DNA from 3 places in the Lysinibacillus sp. NPDC056220 genome. Region 1 is predicted to be linked to each of the others. Evidence: riboswitches for the same ligand, from Rfam matches in the RefSeq annotation. Region 1 holds a riboswitch; each other region holds the start of a gene.
The links. A riboswitch is a leader RNA that binds a small molecule or an ion and turns the genes downstream of it on or off. The one in region 1 is predicted to bind cobalamin.

Region 1 (11,147 bases):
TGATTGACATTGATTACACTCCTTCAGAACTCTTTATGTATTTTATATTGCAAATGCAATAAAAAGAATATATATTGAATGTAACTTATTTTTGTTGTATATGCAATAAAAAGTGGAGGGAGGTAATAAAAGTGAAATATGTTTTTTATGTCTTAGGCATTTTCATTTTAACACTGGGCATTTCTTTAACTATTCAATCTAATCTAGGCACTTCCCCCTTCGATGCCCTTTTAGTGGGATTATCTAAAAATATAGGGCTGACTGTAGGTAGCTGGGAAATTATTATAGCTATTATTTTAATAGTTGGTAATTCTATGTTAACCAAGCAAAGGCCCGAATTCTTGGGCTTGATGACAGCCTTTATTACGGGAATTGGAATTGATATGTGGTTATTTGTGTTACACAATTGGATAACGCCTGTAGCTTGGTATAGTCAAGTTGTTAGTTTTGGTGTAGGTTTAATGGTGATTGGGTTAGGGACTGCCACCTATTTACATACGAATTTTGCACCGATACCTGTTGATCGATTAACCTTAATAATTAAAGAGCTCACGAAAAGGAGCATCTTTTTTGCAAGAACCACTATTTATCTCCTGTTTTTAACGCTGGCGTTACTATGGAAAGGCCCAATTGGCTTTGGAACAATCATAACGGTTTGTTTGGGAGGGCTCATCCTCCATTTCTTTATGCCTATTACTGGCAGAATACTAGATAACCTCCTACAGCACTCTAATACCACTCTAAATGATCAAAATGAAGAGATTGAAAGCTAGTATAAACCCGAATATTCTGTTTCTTGCTTAGAATGGGGTGATGTCATTTCCCCCTTTCTTCTATAAAGATAAAAATCCTGCTACGAACAGGATTTTTAAATGAAGTCTATCATGTAACATTATTTTCTTGAAAAAACTTTTTCTTCTCCTCTTCTGTAAATTCTTCTAGGTTTTGATAGGTATAGCGTGGATTACGATCCTTATCAATCACAACAGATCGTACACCTTCATAGAAATCCTTATGTCTTAAAAAGTTTCTTGCCAACATGAAATCTGTATTCAAACATTCCTCTACTGTTTTTTCACGAGCGTCAATAAGCTGCTGTAACGTAATTTTTAAAGAGGAAGGTGATTTCGACAACAGCAAGTTCTTCGTGTCACGGGCAAATTCGCTTGGGTCATGGTTTAAGGATTGTATGATTTCCTCGACTGTATTTCTTGAAAAATGATGGTTTATTACTGTTTGAAGCTTCTCAAGTTCACTGTTCGTGGATGGATTACTAGAATATTTCTTAATTAGTTGGTGTAAGGTTGCGTTTATATTGTTAGAATGCCAATCTGTCTGTATAACGCTTTGAAGGAAATCAAATAGCTTATCGCTCGTCATATAATGATCTGCTCCGTTCGCAAAAAGGACATCTGCTGCTTTAATAATGGACGCAGTTAATGCCACATAGTAACCAATAAATCCTGGCGCTTTGTTTAAGAAATAGCCCGCGCCAACGTCTGGAAAAAAGCCAATATCCATTTCCGGCATCGCCCATTTTGTACGCTCTGTAACGATTCGGTGGCTTGCTCCATAGGTTAATCCGACTCCACCACCCATGACTATGCCATCAAGGCAAGCAATAATTGGTTTAGAATAATGATAGATTTCCAAATCCACTTCATACTCTACTTCAAAAAAGTTTTCAGCTACTTTAAATGCTTCTTGACTGGATTGTGCTTGATAAAGTGTTTTAATGTCACCTCCAGCGCAAAACCCCTTCTCCCCTGCCCCTTGTAGTACAATAAGACAGATTTGATCATTCGCTTCCCATTCTTTTAATTTTTCTCTAATGAGGTTAAGCATGTTAGTGGAAAGAGAATTTAAAGCTTTAGGACGATTCAACGTAATGAAGGCTGCTCCTCCATCTTCCACCGAAAATAAAACTTCGTTTGCCATGTTGGCCCCCTCCTTTAACAGTGTTTAAAGTGTGGCTGTCTTTTTTCAATAAATGCCTGTACACCTTCTTTGGCATCATTTGTTAAAAATAACTCAGCAAAACGTGTTCGTTCAAGTTCAAGTCCTTTTTGTAGGTTATCCTTCGTGCTTTGAATCACACATTCAATTGTACGAGAGACACATGTCATACTTTTACCCGCAACAAAGGACTGTGCAACAGCTTTAGCCGTCGTCAAAAGTTCCTCAGGTTCTGTTACGAGTTGAATAATACCTAGCTGTAATGCCTCGTCTGCACTCAGTTGTTTACTTGTTAAAATTAATTGGAGCGCTGTTGCTTGATTCGTCATTCTGCTAAGTCGTTGAGTCCCCCCGAATGTTGGGAGTAGCCCAAGCTTTAATTCTGGTAAGCCGAGAATGGCTTGATTCGAAGCAATTCGGAAATGACATCCTAACGCTAGTTCAAGCCCTCCTCCAAGAGCCGGTCCATTAATGGCAGCAATAACTGGTTTTTTCATGGCTTCTACTTCATCGCATAGCGCTTGCCCTGCTTGAGCCATTTGCAATGCTTTTTCCTGTTGGCCAAAGGCTGAAACAAACTCCTTTATATCAGCCCCAGCGACAAAAAATCGGCCAGTGCCTGTAATAATAATGGCACTTGTGTCTTCATCCTCTGCTAGCTCTTGGAAAATGAGACGTAGGTTTTCAATAGTGGCTGATGACAAAGTGTTTGCAGGTGGATGATTTAAATGAATAATTGAAATAGAATCCTCTTTACTAACGTTGACAAATGTATCGATCATGCTGCTCCTCCTAACTAATCATTTTTGGGTTGTCAATGAATGTTCTCGCAAGTGCCCGTTTTTTCATAAAGAGATTTTGCTGTAGCGGAATATTTAATTGTCGAATGTTATTTAGCAAGCTTACTCGTTTTTGTTCATTGCTTTCAGCGGCCGTAATGATAGTAATCGCACTTTCTTCTATTTTGCGGTAACCCTCCTGGCATAATATGTCAGTCATTAATTGTTTTGTTTGGACATGTGCAGTTTTTTTCGACCTGAGCCAGGCTGATTCCATGACATACGTTTCCATGGCCATATCCGCCAACAAACGCATAAATTCTTGCTCCTGTTCGAGTTGAATTTGTGCATTTGCAATGACATGAATAGCTAGTTGCATTAAATGCTTGGAGAGAAGGATGTAATGGTGATTTTTTTCTAATGGTTGAGCGTGAATAAAATCACCCTCTATTGCAGTTGTTTGTACATATTTTTTCCACAGCATTTTAGCCATTGTGAGGCGATTGATTTCATTTGTACCCTCGAAAATACGGTTAATTCTTGCGTCTCGATACAAACGTTCCACTTCATAATCTTGCATATAGCCATATCCACCATGTATTTGAACAGCTTCATCAGCTATTCTTCCAAGTGCTTCGGAACAATGTACTTTATGAAGTGCGCATTCCAGAGCAAATTCAGATATTTTCTGAACTATCGTTTCATTGCTTGCTGATGCAATAGCCTCATCAACTTTCCCAGCCGTTCGGTATGCACCGCTTTCTGCTCCATAAATCAGAACGGCCATGTCAGCAAGCTTTTCCTGTATCAATGTAAAGTCAACGATAGGTCGTTCAAATTGTTTCCGTCCCTTCCCATAATTCACGGCTATTTGAAATGCTTGTTTGGCCGTTCCTATATTAGAAAAGGCAAGCTTTAGACGTGCCATATTCAAAATGTTCATAGCGACTATATGTCCTTTGCCAACCTCTCCAAGAACACAATTGATTGGCACAATAACATCTTCTAAAATGAGCGTGGCCGTTGAAGAGCCTTTAATGCCCATCTTCTCTTCTTCCTGACCCACGGATACTCCTTTAATGGAACGTTCGACAATCAACGCAGTCATCCCCCTATTCGTCTGGGCAAATACAACGAAGACGTCTGCTAGCTGAGCATTGGTAATCCATTGCTTTTCTCCATTTACTAGCCATGCTTTCCCGTCTTCTGTTAATCTAGCATTCGTTTTGGGGCGCAGTGCATCAGAACCCGCTTCGGACTCTGTAAGGGCGTAAGCTCCAATCCATTCTCCAGAAGCCAACTTTGGTAAGTATTTCAGCTTTTGCTCCTCATTTCCAAAATAGATATAGGGTAATGTGCCCACCCCTGCATGAATATTGTAGGAGACACTAAAAGAACCCCCAAAACCCATTTTTTCTGCTACCAGACCAGAAATTTTTTTATTGAGCTCAAGTCCTCCATAAGCTTCGGGTATTTCAATGGCCAGTAATCCAAGATCACCTGCTTTTTGGAACAATTGTCGGGTGATCTCATATTGTTGCTGTTCAATGGATGAGATATTCGGTGAGACATCCTGTTTAATGAAGAGCTCAGCAGTTTTTGCAATGAGCTCTTCTTCATCGTGGAAATCCTCAGGTGTAAAGATCGTCATGTTGTTTTTTAGTCGATCCATATAAGCCCTCCTTGAAAGAAAGTGGAGAAAAGCCATTTACCTCTCCTACTTTATTTCCTCCTTCGGTAAGATGGTTTTTGCTAATTCACTATCTAAATCCTCGAATTTATAATAGGAAATCGTTTCATACAATTCGCTTCTTGTTTGCATATCCTCAATTGCTTCTTGTTGTGTTCCAGTATTTTTTATTAATTCAAATACGCGCTCGTATGCTTTTGCTGCAACTCTCATAGATGTAACGGGATAAATGACCATCGAGTAACCCATTTTTTCAAATTCCTTAGCGGTATAATAAGGAGTTTGACCGAATTCAGTCATATTGGCTAATAAGGGGGCATCTAACTCATTGGCAAATTGTTTAAACTCTTTTTCAGTTTGTAATGCCTCTGGAAAAATAACATCTGCACCAGCAGTAACATATGCTTTGGCTCTTAGTATAGCCTGCTCTAAGCCTTCAACAGACCTTGCATCCGTGCGAGCAACAATCATTAATGTAGGGGCTATTTGTTTAATCATTTTTATTTTTTGAATCATTTCCTCCTTTGGAACAAGAGTTTTGCCATTTAAATGTCCACACTTTTTAGGAAGATTTTGGTCCTCTAGCTGTACGGCAGCAACCCCTGCCTCTAGCATTTCACGAGCAGTACGGGCAACATTTAATACGCCACCAAAGCCCGTATCAATGTCCACTAGCATCGGTAAATTTGTAGCCCGAATAATATCACTAGCACGCTGGGCTATCTCATTTGAATAAATCATCCCTAAGTCTGGTAAACCTCTACTCGCTGTATAAGCGGCACCAGAAAGATATAATGCCTCAAAGCCAACTTTTTTAGCCATCAAACCAGCCATTGCATCATGTACCCCTGGTATTTGCAAAATAGCTGAACGAGCGATATGAGCTTTAAATTGTTCAGCTAATTGTTTTTGTGTCTTTGCTTCTTGGACAATCCATGTCATTTTTAAATACCTCCTCTTTATTGCGTTCGGAATCCATCTAAATTAAATAAATAGATTAACAAATTCATGAACAGCAATTTGTTCAAGCAGCTCTTTATTTACACAAACATCGTTTATTTTATTGAGTTGTTTTTGAGCATAATGCGTACGAAGGTTTTGCTGGAATTTATCAATAATCTGAGGGAATGCTTCCTCACGGCGGAAACGATGTCCTAAAGGATATTCACACTCAATTAGCTCAGTTGATGTACCATCTTTGTAATAAACTTGAACAGCGTTCGCAATGGATCGTTTATCAGGGTCTAAATAGTCGATTGTATATTGGCCTTTTTCCACAACAACCATTTTATTACGCAAGTCATCGATTCGTGGATCTGCCGCCACCTCATCTTCATAGTGATTTGCGGTAATGTCACCATAAATAAGACCAATCGCTGTAATATATTGAAGGCAGTGATCTCGATCTGCAGGATTGTGAAGAGGCCCTTCTTTATCGATAATTCGCATGGCTGATTCATGTGTTGTAATTTCTATGCGGTCAATATCAGCTAGGCGATTTTTTACTTCAGCATGCAAATGAACGGCACATTCTGCAGCCGTTTGAGCATGAAACTCTGCAGGATATGAAACTTTAAAGAGGACATTTTCCATAACATAAGATGCAAGTGGTCTCGCAAGCTTTAATTCTTGCTTATGAAAGAGCACATCTTGGAATCCCCAGCCTGGTGCAGATAATGCAGTTGCATAGCCCATTTCCCCTTTCACAGCCATCATTGCTAGTTGTACGGCCCTGCTTGTAGCATCGCCAGCAGCCCATGATTTTCTTGATCCCGTATTAGGAGCATGTCGATAGGTTCTTAAACTTGAATTATCAATCCAAGCATTTGATAAAGCATTGACAATCTCTTGATGAGTGCCCCCTAAAGCCTTTGTAACAACAGCTGTTGTCGCTATTTTGACAAATAAAACGTGATCTAAGCCAACACGATTTAAGCTATTTTCGAGTGCAAGTATTCCTTGTATTTCATGGGCTTGAATCATCATTTCTAAAACATCTTTCATTTGGAGAGGCTCTTGCCCTTCTGCAACACGTACACGACTCAAATAATCAGCTACAGCTAAAATACCACCAAGATTATCAGAAGGATGCCCCCATTCTGCCGCCAACCATGTATCGTTATAATCCAACCAACGGATCATACAACCGATATTAAAGGCACCTTTAACTGGATCAAGGACATAGGATGTTCCTGGAATACGAGTACCATTTGGAACGACTGTACCTGGTACTACAGGACCTAGAAGTTTTGTACATTCAGGATATTGTAAAGCTAAAATGCCACAACCTAACGTATCCAATAAAACATATCGAGCCGTTTCGTAAGCTTCTTCGCTCGTAATCTTTGTGTTTAATACGTAATCCGCAATATCAATAAGAAGCTGGTCTGTCATCGTTTTTTCATTCGTTTTAATCATCTATAACTTCCTTTCAAGGTATGCATTTGATATACTAGTATGCTGATGGGCATTGGTCAGAATGTCCATCAGCTCTATGGCGAGTTGTTAAAACTTGATTATACCGACAATTCTTCAAGGTTATGACGCTCGCCTATATAATGAACACGAGGTCTAAATAATCGATTATTGTCATGTTGTTCGATCACATGTGCACATAAACCGATCGTTCGAGAGCCAAAGAAAATAGGCGTATATAATTCAATTGGTAAGCCCAGCATGTAGTACACGGGCGCAGCATAATAATCTAAATTTGGATACAAGCCTTTTTCCTCCACCATCACTTTTTCACCGGCTTCGCACATGTGATATAAGCAGTCATCCCCTTGCTCCAAGCATAATTTATACAAAGCTTCTTTCATGATCTGCGCTCTTGGGTCCATTTTTTTCATATAGACACGATGGCCAAAGCCCATTATTTTATCTTTATTTTTGAGCTTGTTTTTCAGCATCGCTTCAAAGCCCTCCACAGTCTTAGCTTCAAGCAGCATATACATGACTGCCTCGTTCGCCCCACCATGCAAATTTCCTTTCAATGATGCGACAGCACCAGTTAGAGCACCATACAGATCGGATTGTGTGGAGGCAATAACACGAGCAGCAAAGGTCGAATTCGGCATTTCATGTTCACTATATAAAACAAGTGATTGGTCAAAAATTCCCTCTTCTAATGGTGTTGGTTTTCTTCCAGTAATCATGTAATAAAAATTAGCACTATAAGAAAGCTGACTATCCGGTTCTACAACATCTTGACCATTTAATACACGGTAGCTATTCGCAACGATGTTGGGCATTCCACCTAAAAGTCGATATGCTCGTGTTACATTCATTACAGTCGAACGATCATGGATGTGCTGATCATACCCTGCTAACGCTGAAATTCCAGTTCGAAGGCCGTCCATCGCATGTGTCCCATTTGGTAATAAGTTGAAAATTTGAACAAGCTCTTGTGGAACGTGATAGTTTTCTTTCAATTTATCCTGTACGTCAGCTTGTTGCTCAGTAGTTGGTAGGTTTCCGTGCAATAATAAATGGACAATATCTAAATAGGCGTATCGCTGAGATAGTTCAATCAAATCATAGCCACCTATAACAATTTGACTGCCTACTACGTCTAAGAAAGACAGTTTTGTTTCCGCAGCAATAACTCCATCAAGACCTGGTGAATACGTTAACTCCATAGATTACAACCCCTTTGTTTAATCATTCTTGTAAGCGTTACCATTCAAACTCGAAAGAACAACAAAAAAACAACTTCTATCCTTTAGAAGTTGTTAATCTACAAAAGTATGACAGAACAAAAAACAGTGAACTTACATCCATTCACAATCATCATACAGTAGCTAACACCTCCCTATCCTCGTAGGTCAATTGATGCTTATTTAGTGGCAGGTCTCCTGACTTATCATCAACATTCCTATAACACCTTCCCGTTTTGAAGAACAAAACAGTGGTCTCGTTATGGAACTCCTACATACAGTTGCGGGACAGTGTTGGACTCACACCAACTTCCCTTTTAATCAAATGGAATCAAACCCATTTGAACCACCAAAATTTAGCATATTCAATTTGTCTTTTCACCTTAACATAGAGGTTTCCAAACAATCAATATAGGTAAAATTCAGAAAAGACTGATTATAAAAAGCTATTTTTCATTTTTGACGAACTATTCTGCATATTTAAGCATTATTTCGCTCAAAAAAAGATTGTTAATCAATCCCAATGGAGCTATATTTATGAAGTCTGCTTTAAAAAAGCGATTTGTTTTGCATTACGATGAAACGAGGAGTGACGGGATGGGCTATATAACTGAATTAAGAAAGCTTATCGGTAATAGACCAATTATAAGCGTTGGTTCGACAGTTCTTGTTGTTAATGATGATAAGAAAATACTCTTTCAACATCGTTCAGATACGTTGGATTGGGGATTACCTGGCGGTTCAATGGAAATAAACGAAACATTAGAGCAGGTTGCTGCTCGTGAACTTTATGAGGAAACTGGTCTCGTGGCTAAAGAGTTTGAGTTTATCGGTGTTTTTTCAGGACCTGATTATTACTACTGTTATCCGAATGGCGATGAAATCTATACAGTCATTCACCTTTATAGAGCTAAACATGTAAGGGGTGTATTGGAAATGAAGGATGGTGAGAGCTTAAGCCTCACTTATTTCAGTAAGGAAGAACTTCCGAGTAATATGGAACAGAGGACGGTCGCTCTCTTAAACAACCTAGAGGGCAAAATATGGGGGTTCGAAAGCTCCTTTACGAAGCTTTCCAAATAACAATGTAAGAATTTTAATAAGGACTTTCTTCGCAAAGACATTTCAGATCATTCCAAACTAGTATTCTTGTGAATTCTTTCGCGAGGGTGACTGGGCAAAATCGCGTTGTATAGCTCAAGTGATGCGGAATGCTTAAATGGTTCACCTTTCATGATTTCCTCTACTAGCTGACCATTTTGCATGACGAGGATGCGATCTGAAATAAAGCGTGTAGCCTGTAAGTCATGAGAAATGAAAATGTATGCAAGTTGCAAATCCTTTTGTAGTGTCTGTAGTAATTGAATGATTTGTTTTCGCAAAATCATATCTAAACTACTAATGGCTTCATCTAAAACAATTAATTTTGGATGTAAGGCAAGCGCTCTTGCAATGTTCACACGCTGTTGTTGTCCCCCACTAAGCTGGGAAGGATACTTTTCGGCAATAGATTTTTCTAACTCTACATGATTAAGTAATTCCTTTACCTTATAGTGTCTCTCAGCTGAGCTATAATGCTCGAAATTTAGGTACGGTTCCTCTAAAATTTGAAAAATAGTGTGCTTTGGATTTAATGAATGATAGCTATTTTGGAAGACTGCTTGTAAATCTCTCCGTATCATTTTTTTCTGTTGGCTAGTGGCATCATAAAGATTAACCCCTTGAAATAGAACCTCACCGGCTGTTGGCCTTTCCATTCCTAATATAATTCGGCCCAATGTACTTTTTCCTGAGCCACTTTGTCCAACAATGCCTAAGCATTCCCCCTCCTGAAGTGAAAATGATACTTTCTGTAATACAGGAGCATCCTGTCTTCGCTTGAATATGAACGGTCTATGTGCATAGTTCTTCTCAATATTTCTCACTTCTAGTAGCTTCAATTTTTTCACCTCTAAAACATCATTCGGGATTGTAATAGTTTCTTTGTATAAGGATGCTGTGGTGCATCAAAAAAATCATAGACATTCGCTTGTTCAATTAGTTCCCCCTTATACATCACGGCTACATCATCAGCTAGTTCAGCAATAACGCCTAAATCATGCGTCACAAGAAGTATGGCTGCCTGTGTTTCCAGGCGAATCCGATCAAATAATGTCAATACCTGTTTTTGGTTGACTGTATCAAGAGCTGTCGTTGGCTCATCAGCTATGTATACCGAGGCTTGAATTGCGAGTGACAAAGCAATCATTACACGCTGTAGCATTCCCCCACTTAATTGGAATGGATAATAGTGTAAAAGTTTCTCGGGATTAGGTAAATTAACTTTTGACATGCTTTCCATAGCAATTTGTCTAATTTCATTTTTAGTTATAACAAAATGAGCCTTTAATGATTCACGAAAATGACTTTCAATGGTTTGCACACGGTCAAAGGCAGTCGAAGGATTTTGCATAATAATAGATAGATGTCTTCCACGATAAGCTCTCATTTGAGCAGCATTTATCTTCAATAAATCTTGTTGATGGTAGAATATGTGCCCTTTGATAATCTGCGCTCTAGACGGTAAGGCTTGCATGATAGCTTGGCAAAGCATGGTTTTCCCACTACCGCTTTCGCCAATAATCCCCAAAACGCGGCCTTGATAGGCTGTCAGATGAATGGCGTTTAAAATATTTTGTTCTCCAATTTTGACCGATAAGTCTTTCACTTCTAAAACTTTTTTCATAACTTCCCCTTTACTGGTCAGGCGTCTTTAAACTACTTGCCAAAACATTACATACTAGGACAACTAGAACGATAGTAAGCCCAGGATATAGCATTAATTCGGGATGTTGGCGGATATATTGCTTCCCTTCATTTACCATCATTCCCCACTCAGGAGTGGGAGCCTGCACGCCAAGCCCTATAAAGGAAAAGCCTGCAATCTCTAAAATAACCTTTCCCATATCTAATGCAACAATCGTTACAATAGGAGGCCAAACATGAGGGAGATAGTGACGAATAATTAATTTCACACCTGTAGTACCGCTTATTCTTGCCGCTAGAATAAAATCCTTTTCATTCATG
Region 2 (11,147 bases), on a different contig from region 1:
CATGTTTCTACTAGATATTGTTCATCAATGCGAGATGTCATTTGCTCGATAAATGTACGTACCTCATCATTTCCTGCTGCTAAACGGCTACCATGGCCAACAAATAATATAGCTTTCATCTCTTTTCTCCTCACTAGTCGCCGCACGGAGCTGGCTCTATTTTTATTTTGGAAGACATATCTTGATACGTAAAATGCAATATCTTTTTCACACGCTTGAAGTATTTAAATAAGCGTTCGTTTGGATGCGCATTGGCTTTATATTCTTCAATAATATCTGTAATTAAAGGAATCAATTGTTCAGGCTCCAAGCCTTCTACAACAGGCTGTGCTGCATGAGCCGTACGTCCGACTGGTTTCGCTCCAATAAAGACATCAAATTTACTTTTACGATAGACAATCCCAATATCGTCAAATACTGCTCGATAACAAGCCATCCCACAGCCATTAAAGCCAATATTTAATGTTTTCGGTAAAGACAGACCACCAAGCTTTTCTTGAATTTCCTCCGCATATGGTATGGAATCTGCTTTTTCACCGTAGCAAAAATCGCAAGCCTTCAACGACAATACATCACCAATTGGTGCTAATAAAAAGCCTACTTGCTGTAATTTTTCAGTGATGCGTTCAGGCGTAGTTGTAGGTATTTTTAAATGGATTTGATGATCTGGTGTGTATTCCATCGATCCATCTTCGCCTACGACCTCTGCTAACGTCATCATTTGCTGTGGTGTAAAAAATTTATTGGCCACTCCAGGGCTCACTGCTAATTCAAAAATGGATTCTATTTTTTGTTGTACAAGCTTTGGAGTAACCTTGATAGCATTTGTTCCCTTTACCATTGCAAGTGCCGCTGTAGCCATTTCAAGTGCCGTTTTTTTCGGCTTTGGCATAACGGCTACACTGGGTTTATTCATTCGCCCTGCATTGGGGTCTGCCGCAAAGTCATTGCGTGCTGTTCCTGTCTCTTGATTCATCGCCCATGGCTCATTTTCTTCCCGTAAACGTTGATGTGGACGTAATGGCTGCTTTTCCTCGCCAAGTGTATATTTACGTTGGTAGCCACGTGGCGTAATCATTTTATTATCATAGAAAAACGTAGATGAGTTTCCGATAATGACGGTTGTCAGCATACCGATATCATGTTCCAACATGTCTGCCAATGTGGTCATCGTCACTTCTTGACGTTCTCGATAGGCACTTTTCACAAGCCCTACTGGAGTGTCAGGTGAACGATATTCTAAAAGAATTCGCTGTGCTTCGACAATTTGTCTTGTACGGCGACCGCTTTTAGGATTGTATAGAGCAATGACAAAATCGGCCATTGCTGCAGCTTCCACACGCTTCGCAATTAAATTCCACGGAGTGAGGTGGTCACTTAAACTAATGGTACAAGCATCATGCATAATCGGTGCACCAAGTAAACTAGCACATGAATTGATAGCTGAAATACCCGGGACAATCTCGACTTCAATACCAGTTGCCTCTGTCCAGCCTAGCTCAATTAAAACTTCATACACTAATCCCGCCATACCATAAACGCCCGCATCTCCACTCGAAATGACCGAAACTATACTTCCTGCCTCTGCTTGACGAACTGCCTCCTGAGCACGGGACACTTCTTCTGTCATGCCTGTACTGACAATAGATTTTGCACTCACTAAATCTTGAATCAGCTCAACATAGGTTTTATAGCCTATGATCATATCACTTTGTTGTAAAGCCTCTACTGCACGTGTCGTAATATGCTTAAAGTCTCCAGGTCCAAAGCCTACTACGAAAATTTTCCCTTTTTGCGCCATGTTTTTACCCCTCTTTCACCTTTTCAATCCCTTTAATGGCTGTCGTTTGCGCTGTTCGCTGCAATGTCCCTTCCCGAAGTGTATAAACATGATCGTTATGTAAGGATTCATGATGCAAATCCTGTACAAGTGTTCTAGCATGCTCCGTTGATGGTACACGGTACCAATTCCCCTGGGGGTAAGCAATAACCACACAAGCATCCTTACATCGTCCATTACAGCGTGTTCTTGTCGTATGTATTTCTTTATCTAGTGCGTTTCGCTGTATTTCGTCCCGTATAGCTTGGGTAATTTCTTCTCCATCCTTGTTCATACAGCTACTGCCATTGCAAATAAAGAGATGTGTTTTCATCCCCTCTAAATTCCACGTTGTCATTTTATGTCTCCCCTCTTTTGCTTTTGGAAAAAGAAAAACCTTTACTCTCCCGAAGAGTAAAGGTTTGTAGAAGCCAAATAAAAACGAATAGACTGAAAGACAGATCCTCGCTTTTGCTTCAACTTCTCCCTCCGAAAAGTTTGCATGCACAATCTGATAAGCAGGTTTCCTGACTTAAGCTTCATTTTACTGTCGCACCTTCCCTAGTTTGCACAGGTGGCATTGCGATTTCATCAGCTATTACAGTAGCGGGGGCTGTATTGGACTTTCACCAATTTCCCTATTATCTCGAGTTTTTCGAGCACTTATCGACGTTTTATATGAAATTTTTAATTGTATATTTAATAGAAAACTGTCTTAATCATATCTTATTATTTTAAAATTTCAATATTTCTTTAAAAATTCATGACAAATTTATCAATTTTATCAGAGAGTTTTTGGTTATTTAAAATTGGTGTTGTTCCCTTTTATTCTCAAAATCCTTAGTAATCAGAATTTTCGACATTGATAGTCTATTTCAAAATTTTTATAAAAAAGTATAGCATATTTATGGAAATTCGTGGTACACTTTGTCGTGAAATCTCACAACTTACTATTTTTGGTGTAAAATGCTCGTCATTTTACTTAAAAGGGAAGCCGGTTCAAGTCCGGCGCGGTCCCGCCACTGTAATAGGGAGCTTTATAGAAAATGTCACTGTCCAATGGATGGGAAGACCTATAAAGTGTTGAACTAGAGCCAGGAGACCTGCCGAAAATATGTGATCGTTTCATCCTACGAGGATAGGTGTGCGGCTTAGCAGATGAGAATGTTATTTGCTTTTTTAGCTATGCACTTTTCCAACAACGGAAAAGTGCTTTTTTTATTACGCACGCTACATTCTAAAAATCTATTTATAGTTTGGAGGAAGAAAATTGAAGCTGTCTTGGTGGAAACTTAGTTATTTTGTATTGGCTTTTTTAATGGTGCCAAAACGTGCCTTCGCCATGCATATCATGGAAGGTTTTTTACCAATCGAATGGGCTATTTTTTGGTGGGTAATCTCCGTCCCATTTATTATTTTAGGATTGCGCTCTATTCGTAAAACAATCGAAGAAAACCCAGAAACAAAAATGATTCTGGGACTGTCTGGTGCGTTTGCCTTTGTTCTATCAGCCTTAAAAATCCCTTCAGTTACAGGGAGCTGTTCACATCCAACAGGGGTAGGTCTCGGAACAGTCTTATTTGGACCGTTAGCGATGAGTGTCATCGGGACAATTGTTTTATTATTTCAATCTTTACTTTTAGCACATGGTGGAATCACAACATTAGGGGCTAATGCATTTTCGATGGCTATCGTAGGTCCGTTTATCGTCTACTTTGTATTTAAAGGGGCGCAAAAAATGGGGTTATCGTTTTCATTAGCTATTTTCTTTGCGGCTATGCTTGGGGATTTAGGTACATATGTGGTGACTTCTATTCAATTAGCACTTGCTTTCCCATCTGAAGTCGGTGGCTTTATGGCTTCATTTACAAAGTTCGCAAGTATTTTTGCCTTAACACAAATCCCGTTAGCTGTGAGTGAAGGGATATTAACAGTTATTGTCATGAACTTCATGAAAAAATATAATATTAGCGAATTAAAGTCTTTACGTGTTTTCTCTACAAAGGAGGCGCACTAATATGAAACGAAATTTATTACTATTAGCGATTGTAGTGCTATTGGCCATTATCCCGCTCTTCGTCCAAAAGGGAGCAGAATTTGGCGGAGCTGATGGTGAAGCCGAAGCTGCCATTGGAGAGATTAATGCAGAGTATGAGCCATGGTTTGATAGTTTATGGGAACCGCCCAGTGGTGAAATTGAAAGCTTATTATTCGTGCTACAAGCAGCTATTGGTGCTGGTTTTATCGGCTACTTTATCGGCTATATGCGTGGCAAGCATAAAGAAGGTTAAGAATGATGTTACTCATTGATAAGTATGCGTATCTCAATAAGCTAGCGTACGTTCATCCTCTAGAAAAAATGATATTTTCATTAGGACTACTTTTATTCACGCTTATTATGAGAGAGGAACGACTTTCACTCATTACATTTTTTGTAATGAGTGCTTTTATCATTTGGGGTGCGACAATCCCACTAAAATACTATGCGAAGCTATTATTACTACCAGGATTTTTCTTATTCACAAGTCTCATCTCCATCCTAATTTCGATAGCGCCAGCAACGCATGTATTACCAGCCCATATGGGATCATTTACGTATATGAGCTGGACAATTTTTATTGGGAGAGCCAGTATCGCTACCGCACAGCAGCTATTCTTTATCGTACTCGGCAGTATAAGCTGCTTATATTTTTTAATTTTAACAACATCTGTACAAGAGATTTGTTATGTGCTTCGCCAATGGAGGCTCCCTCCTTTATTAGTTGAGTTAGTAGAACTCACCTATCGTTTTATTTTTATTTTTTTCGAAAGCATGCAAAAAATTCATTTAGCCCAGCAAGCCCGCCTTGGCCATCATTCACCCATGCAATGGTTACGTTCGATGTCTATGCTGATTACAGCGTTGTTTATTGAAATGTTTCAGCGTAGTCGAGAGCTTAACAATGCCATGCAGGCACGTGGCGGTGAAACGGTTTATTGGCACGAAACGGCCGTCTATAATAAAAAAAACTGGCTCGGCATGATGGCTATTTTTTTATTCCTTATCGTATATGGAGGATACTTCTCATGACAGCATATTATTTTCAACTGACTAATTTGTCTTATACCTATGCAGATGGAACAAAGGCTTTGACAGATATTTCACTAGACATTCCAAAAGGGAAAAAAATCGCTATACTCGGTCATAATGGAGCAGGAAAATCCACTTTATTTCAACATCTTAATGGCATTTTGAAACCGACAGCCGGAACCATTTCATTTAATGGGAACGAACTTCAATATAGTAGAAAAGCATTAAAAGCACTTCGCCAACAGGTGGGAATTGTCTTTCAAGATGCTGATAATCAGCTTTTTTCAGGAACCGTTAAGCAAGATATAGCCTATGGTCCATTGAATTTAGGTTGGTCTACGGAAAAAATTGAAGAAAAAATAGCCTGGGCTGTGGCACAAACTGAAGTAACAGAGCTACTTGATAAACCGATTCACTTCTTAAGTGTAGGACAGAAAAAACGTGTGGCAATGGCAGGTGTATTAGCGATGGAACCGGCTGTCCTTTTATTAGATGAACCAACGGCTGGTCTTGATAGCTATTATGCTTCTCAGGTTTTTCAGTACTTAGCCAAATTAGAAGACTGTGAACGAACGATTATCGCTGCTACTCACGACATTTCCCTTGCCTATGAATGGGCGGATCACATCATCGTCATGGAGGCAGGAAACATTATTTATCATGGTGATCCTATCGCCCTGTTCTATGAAGAAGAATTGCTAAAACGGGCACATCTTGAGCGACCATGGGTCTTTGAAATGACCATGGCTCTACAAAAAAAGAAATTATGGCAAGAAAATATTTCAGTTCCTCGCTCTAAGCATGACTTATTACAATTGATCGAACAGCTACCCGTTCAGGTTTAATAAGCATTATTAATAATAAAATAACGGACAGCTCATCCCTTTACTGTTCGATTTTTCAAATTGCGAAGAAAAATTTTCCTCATTTACGAAACTTTTCTATCGCTTATCCGTATTAGTATAGTCGAGACCTATTATAGAACATCAAGGAGAGATACAATTGAAAAGTTGGTTTAAAAAATCAGTCGCTGTCGCAGCATCCGCTGCGCTAATGGTTCCTGTGGCTTCAGCTTTTGCAGAGGAGGCACCACATCAAACAGCGAAGAACGTATTAGCAAGCAATTCACAACATGCAGGTAAGAATCTTAAAACTGAAGACAAATGGATGAGTAAAGATACGATTATTATCAAGCATTCCGGCCTTGATAAAAGCGTACATAAAAAAATTGGCTCCAAGGTCATCCGCTCTATTCCTTCATTAGGCTATGATGTGATTCAACTTAACAAAGGTGTATCCATTGAAAAAGCCGTCTCTTACTATTTAAAGCAGCAAGGGATTACAAGTGTATCCCCTAGTTATGTCTATCATTCTTTCAACAAAGAGGCTGACCCAAAGATAAAAGATATGTATCATCTAAGCCTTTTGCAAATGGATCAGGCATTAGCATTAGCTGGGGAAAATGACGTAACAGTAGCTGTCATCGATTCGGGTGTTGATTTTAAACATCCCGACCTAAAATCTCAAGTACTCACACCTTATAATGCAGCTGCTCCGGCAAATACATCTTATCCAGGTGACCATGGGACACATGTTGCTGGGATTATTGCCGCAGCCAAAGACAATGGTATTGGTGGACATGGAATTAATCCACAAGCGAAGCTACTACCTATTGATGTCTTTAACGGAAAAGAAGGAGCAAATGATTTTATCATTGCACAAGGTATTCTGTACGCCATTGAGCAAGGTGTGGACGTCATTAATATGAGTCTTGGAGGCTATGGTGAATCCCCACTTATGCAGGATGCTGTTCAAAAAGCTATTGATAGTGGAATTACGATTGTTGCAGCCGCTGGAAATGAGTCGACGGATGACTATTCCTTCCCTGCTTCCTATGAAGGCGTTATAAGTGTTGGTTCCACGAATGATCGAAATAAACTATCCAGCTATTCCAATTACGGTCCTTCTGTTGATGTCGTGGCTCCTGGCGAAGACATCTACAGTACCGTACACGATGAGAAAAAAGGATCATCTTTTGTCAAGTTTAGTGGTACTTCCATGGCATCTCCTGTAGTGGCAGGCATCGTCTCCCTACTTAAATCAAAGCATCCGAATTTAAAGCCACATGAGATTGAAGCAATTCTTGAAATGACAGCACAAGATTTAGGTAAAAAAGGTTATGACCTTACTTATGGTCATGGGCTTGTCGATCCTGTGAAAGCCTTACAGTTCGATTTAAATAAATTACCTAAACATTATTCTGAATCCAAAGAAGAGCGTATCAAAAATGCCAAAGTTCTTGCCAAAAATACATTAAATATCGAACAAGGTGTTTTCGAGCAGCAAGATGAAAAAAAATGGTATAAGGTTGATTTAGAGGCAAATGAATATGCACAGCTAACTTTAAAAGGTGCTGAACAATACGACTATGCCTTTGATTTATACTTCTACCCTACTAACAAGCAGGGTGAAGTAGAGCCAATTAAAGTTAATGATGTTCGTGTAGGAAAAAAAGAAGGTCACCTCTTTAAAGCAGACCAAAAAGGAACATTGTTAATTGGTGTGAAAGATCATAATGGTAGTTATAGCTTAAAAGGCAAATCTACTTATATCTTTACAGCACAAACTACGAAAAACTCAGATTTACCAATCGATGCATTAAATAAGTCTTCAATGGAGTCTATTAAAAAGTTCCCATACAATACGGCAGGAAAAAACTATACCCTACTGTCTAAAGATCAACAAAAGGATCAAGATTATTTTACGTTTTCTGTAAAAAAACCGACAACATTGAAGTTTGATCTATCTGGTATACCAGGTGTTACTGCCTCTATGGATTTATACTTAAAAGAGGATTTCAATCCGATTCCACCAGAAGAGGTAAAGCAAGCTAAAAAAGAGGAAAGCGAAGAAGAAGAAGCCTTCCCAATTCAAAGCTCCTACGGTGCAGCTAAAGGTGAAGCAGTGAGCATGATCATCGATGCTGTACCCGATCAAGAGTACATTTTAAGTGTATCTAATGAGAGTAATAGCGAGTTTTCAATGGAGATGTTTTTCAGTGGTGGCATTGAAAAAGAGGAAACAGTCAGTGAGTCAATGATCCCATACACATTAAAAGGTGAGGTTGTTACGCTCCCACCAGATGAGGATGGACTACCATTAGAGGATGCCATGTATGACGAAAATGTCTCGGTCGACCAGTTACCAATAACACCAAGTACAACAAAAAAACGGAATGAAATTGAAGGCATGATGAATATGCTCATGAATTCCTTTACGACGGACAATTTAGAAAATGTTGATCCGATTATTAAGCAAGCTATTCGCTTCAACATTGGTGAGGATCAAAAAGCTTATTTCCAAACAGAATATGATGAGGACTACTTCTTATTTAAAACAAAAGAAGACGCTCTTTATAGCTTTAGCTTTAACAAAGATGCAAGCCAAATGCCTGCCGGTACTGTGTTTGAATATGATGAAAAAGCCAAGGAACTAATTCCTGTGTCGTCCTTAACCAATGACCTAGGCTTACTTTCGTTACTTCTTGGCTCTGCCGGTAATGAAAACGATGCAAAAGTAATGGCATTGAAGAAGGATAAAACCTATGTAGTAGCTGTTGTAAATGCTGGTGAACGTTCAACTGAGCCTTATACGTTGAAAACAAGTAAAATAGGTGATATTCCGAAAGATTATAATCCAGAGAATTATGAAGAAGCAAAGGCGTTAAAAATTCAACCTGGCACAACTTATAAGGATCATCTAATTTATCAAGACGATGAGGATTACTATTATTATAAGCAAGAGGGCAATGATGAAATTATGAGTTTATTGCTTTCCTCTGTTCCATTTACCAATGAACAATTAAATCAACTGCCAAAAGAGCTACAAAAGGACTTAAAATTTGCAGGTTCGATTATTGAGGATACAAACGGCAATATGAAAATTGATCCGAAGGAAATGGAAACAGCCATTCCATTTGGACTGAGCGATAATATTCTTGAGATACTCCTTGGCATGATAGGAACGACAGACGTAAATACATCCTTTAAGGCTAAAAAGGATCGAGGTTACTTTATTCAAGTCAATAGCACGGGTCTTGGCCAAATGTCCATTCAGCCCTATACATTAACTTTGTTCGACCATAAACGAGCAGACGAAGATGCAGATTCCAAATTAGTGAATGGTGTACCAAGTAAAACGTCTGCCCTAACGAAAGAAGACGACAAATGGGTTGCCACACAATATTTAAATGCGGGTATTCCATTTGGAGATAAGGATTACTTTGAATTTAACAACGTTCAAAAACGTAATATCTTCTTCTCACTTCAAACAGAAAAAGCACTGGATGGTGTGATTCGAGTGATAGATGCCAACGGAAAAACAGTTAAAACTTTGGATCTTTACGGAGCTGGAGATGCTGAAGTAGGTACTGTGGAGCTGGACGCAGGCAAATACTATATTGAAGTTAGTGAATATTATGGCCAAGCAAGTACACAGCCATATACGTTAGAAATTAAATAATATCAATAAACTCCCCTAGATAACGAAATATCTAGGGGAGTTTTGTACAAAAAGCATATTCATCCTAAAATAAAATGCTGATTACATAAAATATTTGACATAATTACAGTATTCATCTTGCTTCATATGAAGCCTTTCATACAGCTTACGCGCATTCACATTATCAGCTGCTGTTTGCAGTGTCACATAGCGCGCATTCTGTTGCTCACAATAGTGAAAAACTTTTTCCATCAATGCCTTGCCCACCCCTAGGCCTCTTGCATCTTCCGTGACATAAATATCATTCAAAATATAGGCTCGCTGTAAAGCTATAGAAGAAAACGTTGGATATAATTGTGTAAATCCAACCATCTTGCCGTCTACTAACGCCATAAAAATGACTGACTCTTTGAGGGCCAATCGTAATTGTAAAAATGCTTTTGCGCTACTTTCGTCCGATTCTATACCATAAAACTGACGATATTCATCAAATAGCTTCGTTAACTCTTCTAGTTCGTTCATCGATGCTTGTAGTATTTCCATTCTTGTCTCCCCTTGTGTCTTCCCCTGATTGTTTCTAACATTATAAATCTAGTTTTATTATATAGGAAAAAATGGCACTAAGAAAAGAATACTCCTCTTCATCGAGAGAAGTTCTACTTAATTTCATTTAAATATGCTGCGACATCTTTCACGATATGCTGCCAGTTCAAATCCCTCCGCGCATCGGCTTGTAGCTGTAGACAAGTATTTGCCAACATTTCTTCCTGCTGAGTGACTTGCTGTAACGTCCGAGCTATACTTTCCCAATCATGTGTTGGATGAATACAGCCAAAACGTTGTTGCTGGGTAATATCTGCAGCCCCATCCACATCAGTTGTCACAATATAACAACCGTTTTTAGCCGCCTCTGCAAAAACATGTGCAAAGCATTCAACTGTGGATGTTAAGCAAAAGATTTTTGCCTTGCGATACTCCTCCTCTAGCTGCATCTTGTCTGAGATTGGCCCTACCATTGTGACTTGCGCAGGATAAGGATGACTGTCCAGTAATTGTTTTATTTCCTGCTGAAACGATTCAGACATAGGTCCTACCAAACGAAGCTCCCAGTCTGTCAGCTGTGCTGCTAGAAAGGCTTTTATTGTAAAAGTGGTCTGCTTCTCTGGTGCATCTAATCGGCCCACTGATAGAATTCTATTTTCTTTCTCATGAAATTGCACGGGCTCTGTGTGAAAATACTCATAAAAGCCATTTGGGATATGTTGAACATCTAATTGTGAAAACTCTCGAATGTCAGTTTGAATCGATACACATTCGGAGGTCAGAAGATCACAAAGCTGTAGCAATTCTAGAAAGTATGGATAGGTTTTTAATCGACTTAACCAAAATCGATTAACATCTAACTTCATATAAACTTTGCCATTAGGATTAAACTGCTTATACGTTTGAAGAATGGAAAGATAGGATGGGTAAGGTCCTATAGCAAAAACTAGATCAATGTCCTTGGCATGCTTGACTAAATAAGCATTCATATTGGCAACATAATCAATCCCTATTGGAATTCGCTCGAATTTAACAGTCGGAAAAGATTGTTGCAGCAGCGCTTCATTCATCTCTGCCGTCACTATACTAACTTCATAGCCTAAATACTCCCCTAGTAAAATAGGCACTAAACATAGATCTTTGAAGATGTGTGCATCGGAAAGTTTAGCTGATTCCACGCTACAAATAAATGCGATTCTTTTTGTCATTGAATCC
Region 3 (11,147 bases), on a different contig from region 1:
CATTTCGTCAGGGTGATTATATTCAACGTAACCATGTAGCAAAGATTTTAGCGAACGCGTTTCATTTAAAAGCTTCGAATACAAATTCATTACCATTCACGGATGTGCGTGCTGAGTACAAAGAAGCGATTGCTGCTTTATATGAAAACAACGTAACGAATGGCAAGACAGCTACATTATTTGATGGTTCTTCAAATGTAACACGAGGGCAAATGGCTGCATTTATTAATCGTTCAGAAGCGGTTGGTCCTTCGATTTCTCACCCCTCTCAAAGTGTAACGTTTAAAGTTGAAGACTATACAGCGAATGAAATTACTATTAATGGCAAGACCTATCTTTTTAATGATTCAGTAAAGTCAATTTTTACCACTGAAAACAGAACCGCACTATTGGAGGCTGAAATTACAGCAACAATTAAAAATGGTGTGATGACAAAAGTAAATAATGTTGTTTTAAATAATGCAGGTTCAGTAGAGAAGGGAGTTGTATTCAATACAAATGCAACGCTTGATTCCATAACAATTAACGCAGATGGTGTGACAGTTAAAAATATATCGGTTACAGGAAAAGCGACTATTACCCCAACTGTTAAAACAAAAGTGGAATTTGATGGAGCCACAGTTACTGACGGAATTTTAGTAGATACCATGGATGGAGCTAATGCTTCTTTAGAAAATAAAATTGCAAATCAAAGTACACCTGTATTGAAAATTAAAAATTCGCATACTGGAAAAGTACATGTCAAACGAAATAATATTTCGATTGTGTCGAACACAGTCATTCCTGAAATTATTATGACAGCTGCTATATCCGCTATCAATATTGATGGAGCAGCAAATAAGGTAACAATAGATTCTACGGCAAAACTGAATATGACTGGAAATGTAAAGTTTGAACGACTTTTGCTTTCCACGCCCGCGGAATTAGCGTTAAATGCTGCTGGTGTAGTTAATTATTTAACGATTCTAAACCCTGATGCAAGAGTTTCAATCGGTTCAGATTTACTAATAAATAACTTATCGATCCCAACAGGTTCATCTGTAACAAAGATTATTACGAATTATGCCTCGGTGGCTAGCAAAATTAAGGCAATTATTGGAGGTTCTTCGCCGAGTACTGGGGCACCAAACACAGGTGGAGGAAATGTGGCCCCTGATCCAGTTATTCCCCCAGAAAAAGTGAATGAATTTAATGTTAAGAATGCTGAGGAATTAAAACAAGCATTAAAAAAAGCTAAAGCAGGAGACGTAATTAAATTAATAGCTCCAGTGTCTTCAGATGTAACATTAACAGATTTAGTCATGATTGATTTGAATGGTCATACCTTGATGGGGAATGTAACGATAACAGCTCCAACAGCTAAAGGGAGATATTCTTTAATGCCAACTGGTAGTACTGGTATTATTGCAGGTGATTTAATCATTGATGCACCAAATGTTAACATCAGTTTAGATGGGTTATCTGTTGAAGGAAACACAGTAATTGAGTAATTGACTAATAACTTTTCTGTAAATTCCTTTGCAAGATAGAGAAAAGGTTAAAAGATAAAAAATCTAAGGAGCTAAATGAATGAAGAAATATGAATTTAATGTCGTTTCCAAAATAGCGTTATCATTTTTACTTGTAATTTCTATGATTTTGCCCTACCTAACAGTTGTAAAGGCGGAAACGACAGAAGCTATTGGAGTGGGGGAAGCTGTCAACCAATTTGATCCCAATTCAGCTAGGAATAATGTTACTGTGGAAGGATATATAGTTGGGTTTGTTAAAGGTGAAACTTCGTATTCAGTGATAGCAGATAGCGACACAAATCTGGCTATTGCCGACACACCTGGTGAAACAGATGTCACGAAAATGCTGTATATTCAATTACCAACCTCCCCAAGCTCATATAGAGCCAACTTTGGTTTAAAAACAAACCCAAGTAATCTTGGGAAAAAAATTAAAATAACAGGGACACTAGATAAATATTTTGGTAGTCATGCAGGGCTAAAATCACCCACTTCAATTGAGTTCGTTGGAAGTGAACCAACAGAACCGACTGAACCGACTAATCCTTCTGTCACAGAAGGGACAATTGCCGAAGCTCGTGCAGCTGTTGGAACAGACCGTATAGTTCAGATTCAAGGGACCGTTACAGCAACACCTGGTAGCTGGGGTGGCAAGGCCTTCTATGTACAGGATGAGTCTGCAGGGGTATATGTTTTCTCTAATTCAACTGAAGCAGGGAGCTTAGCTGTTGGAGATATTGTCAAAATCACAGGGAAAACGAGTTTATTTAGTGGAGAAGTTCAATTTAATTCGCCAACAATTGAACGCATTTCTTCAGGGACAGCACCAGCACCACAAATAGTTAATCTACCCATTGATGACAGTATACAAGGTAAGTTAATTACACTGGAAAATGTGAAGATTAAAGATTTAGCGTCATCTGGTACGTATGGAACATTTGAGTTTAAAGCAGTTGATGCAGAAAATAACGAGCTTTTAATTCGCCATGATAACCGTACGGGCTATCAGTTCTCTCAATTTGAAGCAGGTGGGTTCAATAACAATGATGTGATTACAGTGACAGGGATTGCTTCCATTTTTAACGGGGCATATCAGTTAAAAACGTTAAACGCGGAAAGCTTTCAATTAGTATTAAATTATGAGCCTACAGAAGTAACGAATGTGAAAGCTTTTCCAGCAACGGGTGAAGTTTTTGCAGGTACAAAGGTAACATTGTCTACAGATACACCAAATGCAACAATCTATTACACGTTAGATGGTTCCGAACCGTCAACAGCTAGTGAGGTTTATAATACAGCAGCGGGCATTGTTGTAAATGAAGCAATGACGATTAAAGCATTTGCTACAGCAACGGGCTTAAACGATAGTGGAATGACGACCTTTAATTTTACAATTAAAGATGCACCAACCCATATTTCGATTACGGAAGCACGTAATAAAGAAATAGGACAAGTGGTAACCGTATCAGGTATTGTAACAGCAAAATTAGAAACAGCGACTGCTCACATTCAAGATGAAGACGGAGCGGCGATAGCTATTTATCCTGTAGATAGTCTTACTGCAAAAGTCGGTGATCGGGTGTTGGTGCAAGGTAAAGTAGATGAATATAGTGGACTAAAGCAATTAACGAATATTTCGCTTGTTGGCATGCCTGTTCCTTCTCCAATACCAGAGGCACATATTATTAAAAGTATTGAGGTTGGAGAAGACAATGAATCGAAATTAGTAACCATTAAAAATGTTGCTATTACTGGTTCAGGTCAAAACTTTACCGGAACTGATGATGCAGGCACATTTGCTATTTATGATAAAACAAGAGACTCTGGTTTAGTAAGTGGAAAAACGTATGGGGAAATTACAGGCATTGTTGGTCAATATACAAACCATCAACTCCTCCCGCTTCGCATTATTGAAGATGTAACAAAGGTTCAGGATATCAAAGCTTCTCACGTTGGTGGAATAACAGCTGGTACGAAGGTTACGCTTTCTACCATGACAGAAGGTGCAACGATCTATTACACATTGGACGGCTCTGCACCAACAACAGCTAGTACAAAGTATACAGGGGAAATTATTGTTAATCAGCCATTGACGATTAAAGCGATTGCAGTGAAAGAAGGTTTAACGAATAGTGCGATTGCTACATTTGTTTATGAGATGATTGATACTAACAATGCCACAATTAGCGATATTCAAGGGGCAAGCCACCTATCACCATATGTCAATTTAGCAGTAAATGATGTAGAAGGAATTGTAACATTCGTTATTAATTCAAGTAGCTTCATTATGCAAGAAGGCGATACAGCATTCGATGGCGTAAAATCGACAGCGATCAAGGTAAGTAAGTCGGCACATAATGTAGTAGTAGGGGACGTTATTAAAGTATCAGGAAATGTAACTGAAGCGGGTGGCAACTCTCGATTAAGAGATACGCAAATTTCAGCAACCAATATTACAAAAACAGGTAAAGCAGTAATTCCAGAGCCTCTTGTGATAGGAGAGGATCTATTCCCGCCAAATAAAATTATTGATAATGATGGCTTGGCAATTTTTGATCCACAAGAAGATGGCATCGATTTTTGGGAATCCATTGAGTATATGCGAGTATCGTTCCCAGAGGCGAGAGTGATTGGACCAATGTACAATAATGATTCACCAATTGTTGTACCAAGCACAACAAATAATACATTTAATGTGAATGGCGGTTTAAATATTGCAGCCGATGATTATAATCCGGAAAAAATTATGCTTGAAGGAGTAGCTGGAAAAAATTATGATTCAGGGGATCGCTTTAATGAACCGCTTATCGGATTTGTAGAAAACTTTACAGATGGCTATCGACTGAACACGAATAATGTTTTTCCTAATGTAACAAAGGCACATCTTCAACAAGAAGTGACGCATCTTCAACCAGTAGCGGACAAATTAAATGTCGCTTCTTATAATATCGAAAACTTTTCGAATAATCCTGCCAATACATCTAACGAAAAAGTAGACAGAATTGCAGCGACATTTGTAAATAATATGAAGTCACCAGATATTATTACATTAGTCGAAGTTCAAGATAACGATGGTCAAATTGATTCAGGAAATGCAGATGCATCTGAAAGCTACATGCGATTAATTCATGCGATAAAAGCTGCGGGTGGTCCTGCTTATGATTGGATTGATGTCATGCCAATTAACAATACAGTAGGCGGTGCACCAGGCGGTAATATTCGTGTTGGCTATCTATATAATCCGACAAGTGTTTCATTAGTGTCAGGTATAAAAGGGTTAGGCAACCAAGCGAATACATGGACAGCAGATGGAAGCCTTGCTTTAAATCCTGGCTTTGTTGATCCATCAAAATTTGTAGATACACGAAAACCAATTGCAGCGGAATTTGAATTCCAAGATGAACGTGTAGTTATTATCGGAGCTCACTTAAATTCTAAAGGTGGGGATGGTTCACTTTGGGGACCAACACAGCCACCAGTTTTAGAATCAGTTAAGAAACGTATTCAACTTGCTCAGGCCATCAATGATTTTATCGATGAAGGACTTGCCATAAATCCGAATTTAAATTTCATAGTGGCAGGGGACATGAATGACTTTGAGTTCACACCAGCACTTGAAACATTGAAAGGAGATGTTTTAACGAATATGATAGATAAAGCCCCAGAGCAAGATCGTTTTACGTACTTCTTCCAAGGGAACAATCAAGTGTTGGATCATATTTTAGTTTCGAATCATCTTGCGGATGTTACGGAAATTGACCTAATTCATATGAATGCGAACTTTACAGAGGCACAAGGCAGAGCATCGGATCATGACCCTGTATTAGTTCAAATTGATTTGCAAGCAGGAAAAGAAGAAATACCAACACCAATAGTACCTGAAAATGTATATAGCTTTAATCACTACAAGACTGGTAAATTAATAGTGAATCGTCCAAGCATTTCATTAACGTTAGGGGAAAATACCATTATTAAAAATGGCATTGCAGTATTTAGTCAATATGCCGAATTCCATGGCGAAGGATTTGCAAACAAAACTGTAGTGATCAGTCCTAAAAAAGGAAATGCGATTATTGACTTTAAAGGTACGAAAATTGGTTCCATTATTATTGAAGGAAAAAATGTAAAAGAAATCCGTAATTTACCTGCTGGATCGACCATAACGTATACAAAAGGGGCATCGGCAGAGGAAATTGAATTTAAGTAATGACTACTTGCAGGAACAATGTAAAGCATATGCTAATCATACTTTATTTTGATAATTAAACAGTATGGACAGTATTCATGAAGTACAGTAAAAAAATTAGCCATTCCAAACTTTTGGAGTGGCTTTTACTTTACCTCATTCATAACTAGCCTATAGTAGATTCATTTCTGTGGACAAGAATTCTTTCAACGGCAGATATTTGATGGTCCTATGTATTTTAAATATGAAAACGAAAAAATTGACGAAAAAAAACTAAATAGATATTATAGATATGTTAAGTCTTTAATAGGGCGGTAAGACCCGACAAACTAAACGTTATTTTATGCTACGTAATCTTTAATGAGGTAGTTAAACATTAAGGGTTTAATGACTCATAATTGAAAAGGTATATAACTTTTGCGGTGTCTTTTGCCTTAATTACAGATATTAAAGGTCTATAATATATTTTGATGTGGAGGAAAAAAGGATGAATAAATACGATTGTGTAATTATAGGTGGTGGCCCTGCTGGTTTAAGTGCTGCCTTAACATTGGGAAGGGCGCGCAGAAAGATTGCTATATTTGATAATGGAACTAATCGAAATCGTGTAACTCAAGAGTCGCATGGTTTTTTAACAAGAGATGGGATAAAGCCACAAGAATTTAAGAATATAGCTAGTAAAGAAATAAAATCTTACCCATCTATATCTATGTTAGATCAAACAATTATCGAGATAACTAAAGATGATAAAAGCGGTTTATTTCTTGTCAAAACTTCGGAAAATAAATCATATATGTCTGCAAAAGTATTGTTAGCTACTGGAATACAAGAGGAGTTTCCCCTCCCGCAAATCAGACAATATTATGGTAAAAGCTTGTTTAGCTGTCCTTATTGCGATGGTTGGGAGCTGAGAGACAAGCCATTGGCTATCATAGCAGAAAAAGAGGAGCATATTAAACATATGACCAAATTGGTTTTTAATTGGTCACAGGATTTAATCGTTTTTACGAATGGTCATCAACTTTCCGATAACGTTCAAAGTGAATTTGAACGTAAAAAAATTAAACTGTATACAGAATGTGTAAAAAACTTGCATGGGGAAGATAGTAACTTAATTAGTATTGAATTAGAAACAGGTGAACATATTTTAAGAAGTGGTGGATTTGTCGTACCTAATTTTTATCGTCCAAATAAATTTGCTAAACAGCTAAATTGCCAAGTTGATGAAAATGGGACAATTATTACTGATGGTACTGGACGAACAACAGCGGCTGGAATATATGTTGCAGGTGAAACGGAAAAGGGGGGTGCCTCTTCTTTAATGATCGCTGCTGCGGAAGGTTTTAAGACAGCCTCTAGTATAAATTTGGATATCACAATAGATAGGTTTTAAGTAAAAGGTTAGCTGATGAGTATAGAAAATTCATCAGCTATTTTTGTAAATAAAGGATAAAGTTAATATACCTAGTTGAGCGGACAGAGAAAGAACTTGGATATGTTATACTATGAATACAGAATAACTGGATAAAGGTACCTGTTTATTATGAATAGTTGCAAAGGGACAAGTACAACGAAAAATCTGCAAAGATAGGATAAATTGAGTATGATGAATGATATACATCTTTCTCAAAGTGGGTTGACGATTATGTAGTTTTAGTCATAATTGCATCTTTACTATTATGGAAAGATGCCTTTTTTATGAATAAAATTTCAATTGGGCCTCCGTTATTAGGTAAATAAATGATCAGCATGTAACTTCCTATTTTTTTATAGTTATATTTTTATATGATTATGTTTTATCTCTTTCGATTAAGGTTATGTCAGAAAATATGAATAGTCTCAAATTGATGAACTTTTATTTCGCGATTTACTTTTTATATAAAGGATGGTACACTTAAAACTATTGAAAAACAATATATTGTGTTCGTTTTGTATAGGTACTACTATATGTAGTTTAATAGGGAAGTTCGGTACTATTCCGACGCTGTCCCCGCAACTGTAAAGCTGACGATGATTGTAACCACTGTGCATTCGCATGGGAAGGAAATCAGAGATTGAAGCAAAGCCAGGAGACCTGCCTTTATAAAACAAATTTATCATTTCTTCGGGGATTAAGAGATGGGAACGTCAGTATTTTTAGTATGTTAACGTTTCCATGTAAGCTATCTCTTTAGAAGAGGTAGCTTTTTTATTTTATGAAAAGAGGGATTACTATGAAACTTTATACGAAAACAATCTGTCCAAAATGCCTTTGGGTAAAATCCGAATTACAACGAGCAGGACTTGAAGCAGAAATTGTTAATATTGATCACGATGAACAAGCTAAACAAACAATTATTGATGCAGGTTTTTTAAGTGTGCCTGTTTTAGAGGTGGATGAAACATTTATAGGGGATGTTCAGGAAATTGTTTCTCGTATTGAGATGATTACACTATGATCGTTTACGCTAGTCGTACAGGAAATGTCCGCAATGTAGTATCTAAACTAAGGGCAGAATCTATTGAACTCTCAGAGGAATTAAGCTTGAATAAGCCTTATCTTTTAATTACATACACAGATGGTTTAGGCGACATTCCAGCAAAAGTGCAACGTTTCTTAGATAAAAACAGAGATTTTTGTAAAGGAGTAGTTGCTAGTGGCAACAGTAACTTTGGACATCATGTATTTGGCGCAGCAGGAGAGAAAATTGCTACTACCTATCATGTACCATTAGTGAGGAAATTAGATTTGCGCGGCAATCAAACAGATTATGAAGCTATACAAACGTTTTATGAAACGAGGGTAATGGGATGAAAACTTATTTAAAGCTTAATAATGACGTACTGAATCGTTATAGTACAACGGGGCTACTAGAGTTAGAAAAGGATCGTGAGGCTACGCGCCGCTACTTTTTAGAATATGTCAACGTACGTTTACGTTACTTTATAGATATAGAGGAAAAAATCCGCTATTTAGTTGATGAAGGCTACTACGAAAAAGCTTTTATCGACATGTACGAGATGGATTTTATTAAAAAGTTGTACAAAAAAGCGTATGATTATAATTTCCGTTTCCCATCATTTATGAGTGCTAGCAAATTTTATGACAGCTACGCTATGAAAAGTCGTGATGGAGAAGAAATCTTAGAAAAATATGAGGACCGGATTGTCATTATTGCCTTGTACTTGGCACAGGGGAACACGGTACTAGCAGAACGTTCTGTAGAAGCGATGATGGAAGCCTATCAACCTGCAACGCCTACTGCATTAAATAGTGGGAAGAAAGCTCGTGGCGAATTAGTAAGTTGCTTTAAATTATCCATGGATGACTCCATGAATAGCATCGCTGAAAATATTGGTTATTGTTTAGAGCTATCACGTCTAGGTGGAGGGGTCGGGGTCAACTTAACGGATTTACGTCCTTTAGGTGATCCAATTAAAGAAATACTAAATCGTGCAAGTGGTGTGATTCCAGTGGCGAAACTATTAGAAAATTCTTTTAGTTATTCTAATCAGCTTGGTCAGCGTAATGGCTCAGGAGTTGTTTACCTAAATATTTTCCATGCAGATATAGAGAATTTTATTTCATCAAAAAAACCAAATGCTGATGATAAAATTCGCCTCGCAACACTATCAACAGGTATTATTATACCAAGTATTTTCTTCGAACTGATGAAGCGTGATAAAGATATAGTGTTATTTAGTCCATATGATATTTTTAAAGTATATGGTAAACGAATGTCGGAAATTTCAATTTCTGATATGTACTATGAACTACTAGATAATCCTAAAATCCGTAAAATTAAACGTTTGAATGCGCGTAGACTCTATACAGAGGTAAAAAAAGCTCAATTCGAATCCGGTTATCCCTTTGAAATTTTTGATGATAATGTTAATGACGTACATCCACTAAAAAATATCGGTCGCGTAAAAATGTCAAACTTATGTACTGAAATCTTGCAAGTTCAAGAAACTAGTGTTATCACAGATCAAGATCAACCTAACGAATATGGGTTAGATGTGTCGTGTAATTTAGGGTCAATTGATATCCACGCAGCGAGTAAAGTAAATGATTTTGAAGCATTAATCGATACAGCTATGCACTTATTAACAAATGTATCCCAAATGACGCACATCAAAAATGTTCCGTCGGTCGCAAAAGCCAATCAATTAATGCACTCAGTAGGTCTAGGGTGTATGAATCTCCATGGACATCTTGTTACGGAGGGAATTATGTATGGCTCGAAAGATTCTATTCATTTCATGGACCGCTTTATGGAAGCAATGAACTATTATTCTCTAAAATCATCGATGGAAATGGCTAAAGAAAAAGCAGAAACGTTCTATCGATTTGAAGATAGCGATTATGCTTCAGGTATCTATTTTGATCAATATGTAAATAAGACTGAAGAAGAGCTTTCACCTGCTGTATTAAAAGCACTCGGAAACATTCCAATCATTACTAGTAAAATGTGGGAATTATTAAAGCAAGATGTTATGCAATATGGCTTATTCCATTCATATCGTTTAGCTATAGCACCAACTGGTAGTATATCGTACATTCGTAGCTGTACGGCCTCCATCTCTCCATGTACAGAACGTGTAGAGGTTCGTGATTATGCAGATAGTCGAACAATTTATCCAATGCCACATTTAACAAATGAAAACAGTCATCTATATGTAGAGGCATATGATGTTGATCCTTATGATTTAATTGATTTATACGCAGCTTCTCAAAAACATGTTGACCAAGGTATTTCAATGACTCTTTATGTCACTGATAATTGGACAACAGAACAACTAGCTAAAGTATACATTTATGCATGGGTTAAAGGGATTAAGTCCGTTTACTATGTTCGTCAACGATTACAAAGCTTAGAGGAGTGTGTAGCATGTCAAATATAGTGTATGAGGCAGTCAACTGGAACAAAGCAACAAGTGAACTGGCCCAAATTTTTTGGGACCAGCAATGGAAGCAAATTTGGTTTCCCGAAGAAATTGCAGTGAGTAAAGATATTCAACAGTGGAAAAGTTTTGAGCATCAGGACACGTATAAAAAAGTGTTTGCAGGATTAACCTTGCTGGATACCGTTCAGACAAATATTGGGATGAATCGTGTTGCTGCTTATACAGATGATTTACAGGAAAAGGCTGTATTAACCGTTTTTGATGCATTTGAGGCAATACATGCTAAATCATATTCTTATATATTTACAACGCTTTGTACAAACGAGGAAATAGACGAGCTCTTTGAATGGGTAAAGAAAAATGAATATTTACAATATAAGGCAAATAAAATAGCGGATATTTATAATAGTATTGAAGAAGGGGACGCTGAGAGCTTATGGAAAGCGATGTTTTCATCCGTTATGCTTGAATCCTTCCTTTTCTATTCTGGCTTTTTCTACCCATTATACTTAGGTGGGCAAGGTTTTTTAAGAAACAGTGCTGAAATTATTTCCCTCATTTTG

Region 2: linked by a shared signal. The riboswitch ahead of ACOZBY_RS08545 ((2Fe-2S) ferredoxin domain-containing protein) and the one ahead of mmgD (citrate synthase) in region 1 are both predicted to bind cobalamin.
Region 3: linked by a shared signal. The riboswitch ahead of ACOZBY_RS00775 (glutaredoxin family protein) and the one ahead of mmgD (citrate synthase) in region 1 are both predicted to bind cobalamin.

Annotation. Positions count from the first base shown of each region.
Region 1 covers NZ_JBMOXD010000003.1:88,162-99,308, reverse strand. The annotation lists gene ACOZBY_RS10560 (GNAT family N-acetyltransferase) at 1-10, opposite strand, end outside; gene ACOZBY_RS10555 (YczE/YyaS/YitT family protein) at 132-773, shown strand; gene ACOZBY_RS10550 (enoyl-CoA hydratase/isomerase family protein) at 883-1,938, opposite strand; gene ACOZBY_RS10545 (enoyl-CoA hydratase-related protein) at 1,953-2,738, opposite strand; gene ACOZBY_RS10540 (acyl-CoA dehydrogenase family protein) at 2,749-4,443, opposite strand; gene prpB (methylisocitrate lyase) at 4,453-5,367, opposite strand; gene ACOZBY_RS10530 (bifunctional 2-methylcitrate dehydratase/aconitate hydratase) at 5,410-6,843, opposite strand; gene mmgD (citrate synthase) at 6,942-8,063, opposite strand; cobalamin riboswitch at 8,253-8,447, opposite strand; gene ACOZBY_RS10520 (NUDIX hydrolase) at 8,679-9,164, shown strand; gene ACOZBY_RS10515 (ABC transporter ATP-binding protein) at 9,212-10,030, opposite strand; gene ACOZBY_RS10510 (ABC transporter ATP-binding protein) at 10,033-10,806, opposite strand; gene ACOZBY_RS10505 (ABC transporter permease subunit) at 10,817-11,147, opposite strand, start outside.
Region 2 covers NZ_JBMOXD010000002.1:706,067-717,213, reverse strand. The annotation lists gene ACOZBY_RS08555 (sirohydrochlorin chelatase) at 1-119, opposite strand, end outside; gene cobJ (precorrin-3B C(17)-methyltransferase) at 134-1,801, opposite strand; gene ACOZBY_RS08545 ((2Fe-2S) ferredoxin domain-containing protein) at 1,806-2,177, opposite strand; cobalamin riboswitch at 2,320-2,501, opposite strand; cobalamin riboswitch at 2,760-2,944, shown strand; gene ACOZBY_RS08540 (energy-coupling factor ABC transporter permease) at 3,090-3,836, shown strand; gene ACOZBY_RS08535 (energy-coupling factor ABC transporter substrate-binding protein) at 3,838-4,110, shown strand; gene cbiQ (cobalt ECF transporter T component CbiQ) at 4,113-4,889, shown strand; gene ACOZBY_RS08525 (energy-coupling factor ABC transporter ATP-binding protein) at 4,886-5,734, shown strand; gene ACOZBY_RS08520 (S8 family serine peptidase) at 5,892-9,410, shown strand; gene ACOZBY_RS08515 (GNAT family N-acetyltransferase) at 9,492-9,932, opposite strand; gene ACOZBY_RS08510 (glycosyltransferase) at 10,046-11,140, opposite strand.
Region 3 covers NZ_JBMOXD010000001.1:156,849-167,995, reverse strand. The annotation lists gene ACOZBY_RS00790 (S-layer homology domain-containing protein) at 1-1,490, shown strand, start outside; gene ACOZBY_RS00785 (chitobiase/beta-hexosaminidase C-terminal domain-containing protein) at 1,570-5,718, shown strand; gene ACOZBY_RS00780 (NAD(P)/FAD-dependent oxidoreductase) at 6,185-7,090, shown strand; cobalamin riboswitch at 7,616-7,793, shown strand; gene ACOZBY_RS00775 (glutaredoxin family protein) at 7,911-8,135, shown strand; gene nrdI (class Ib ribonucleoside-diphosphate reductase assembly flavoprotein NrdI) at 8,132-8,491, shown strand; gene nrdE (class 1b ribonucleoside-diphosphate reductase subunit alpha) at 8,488-10,581, shown strand; gene nrdF (class 1b ribonucleoside-diphosphate reductase subunit beta) at 10,569-11,147, shown strand, end outside.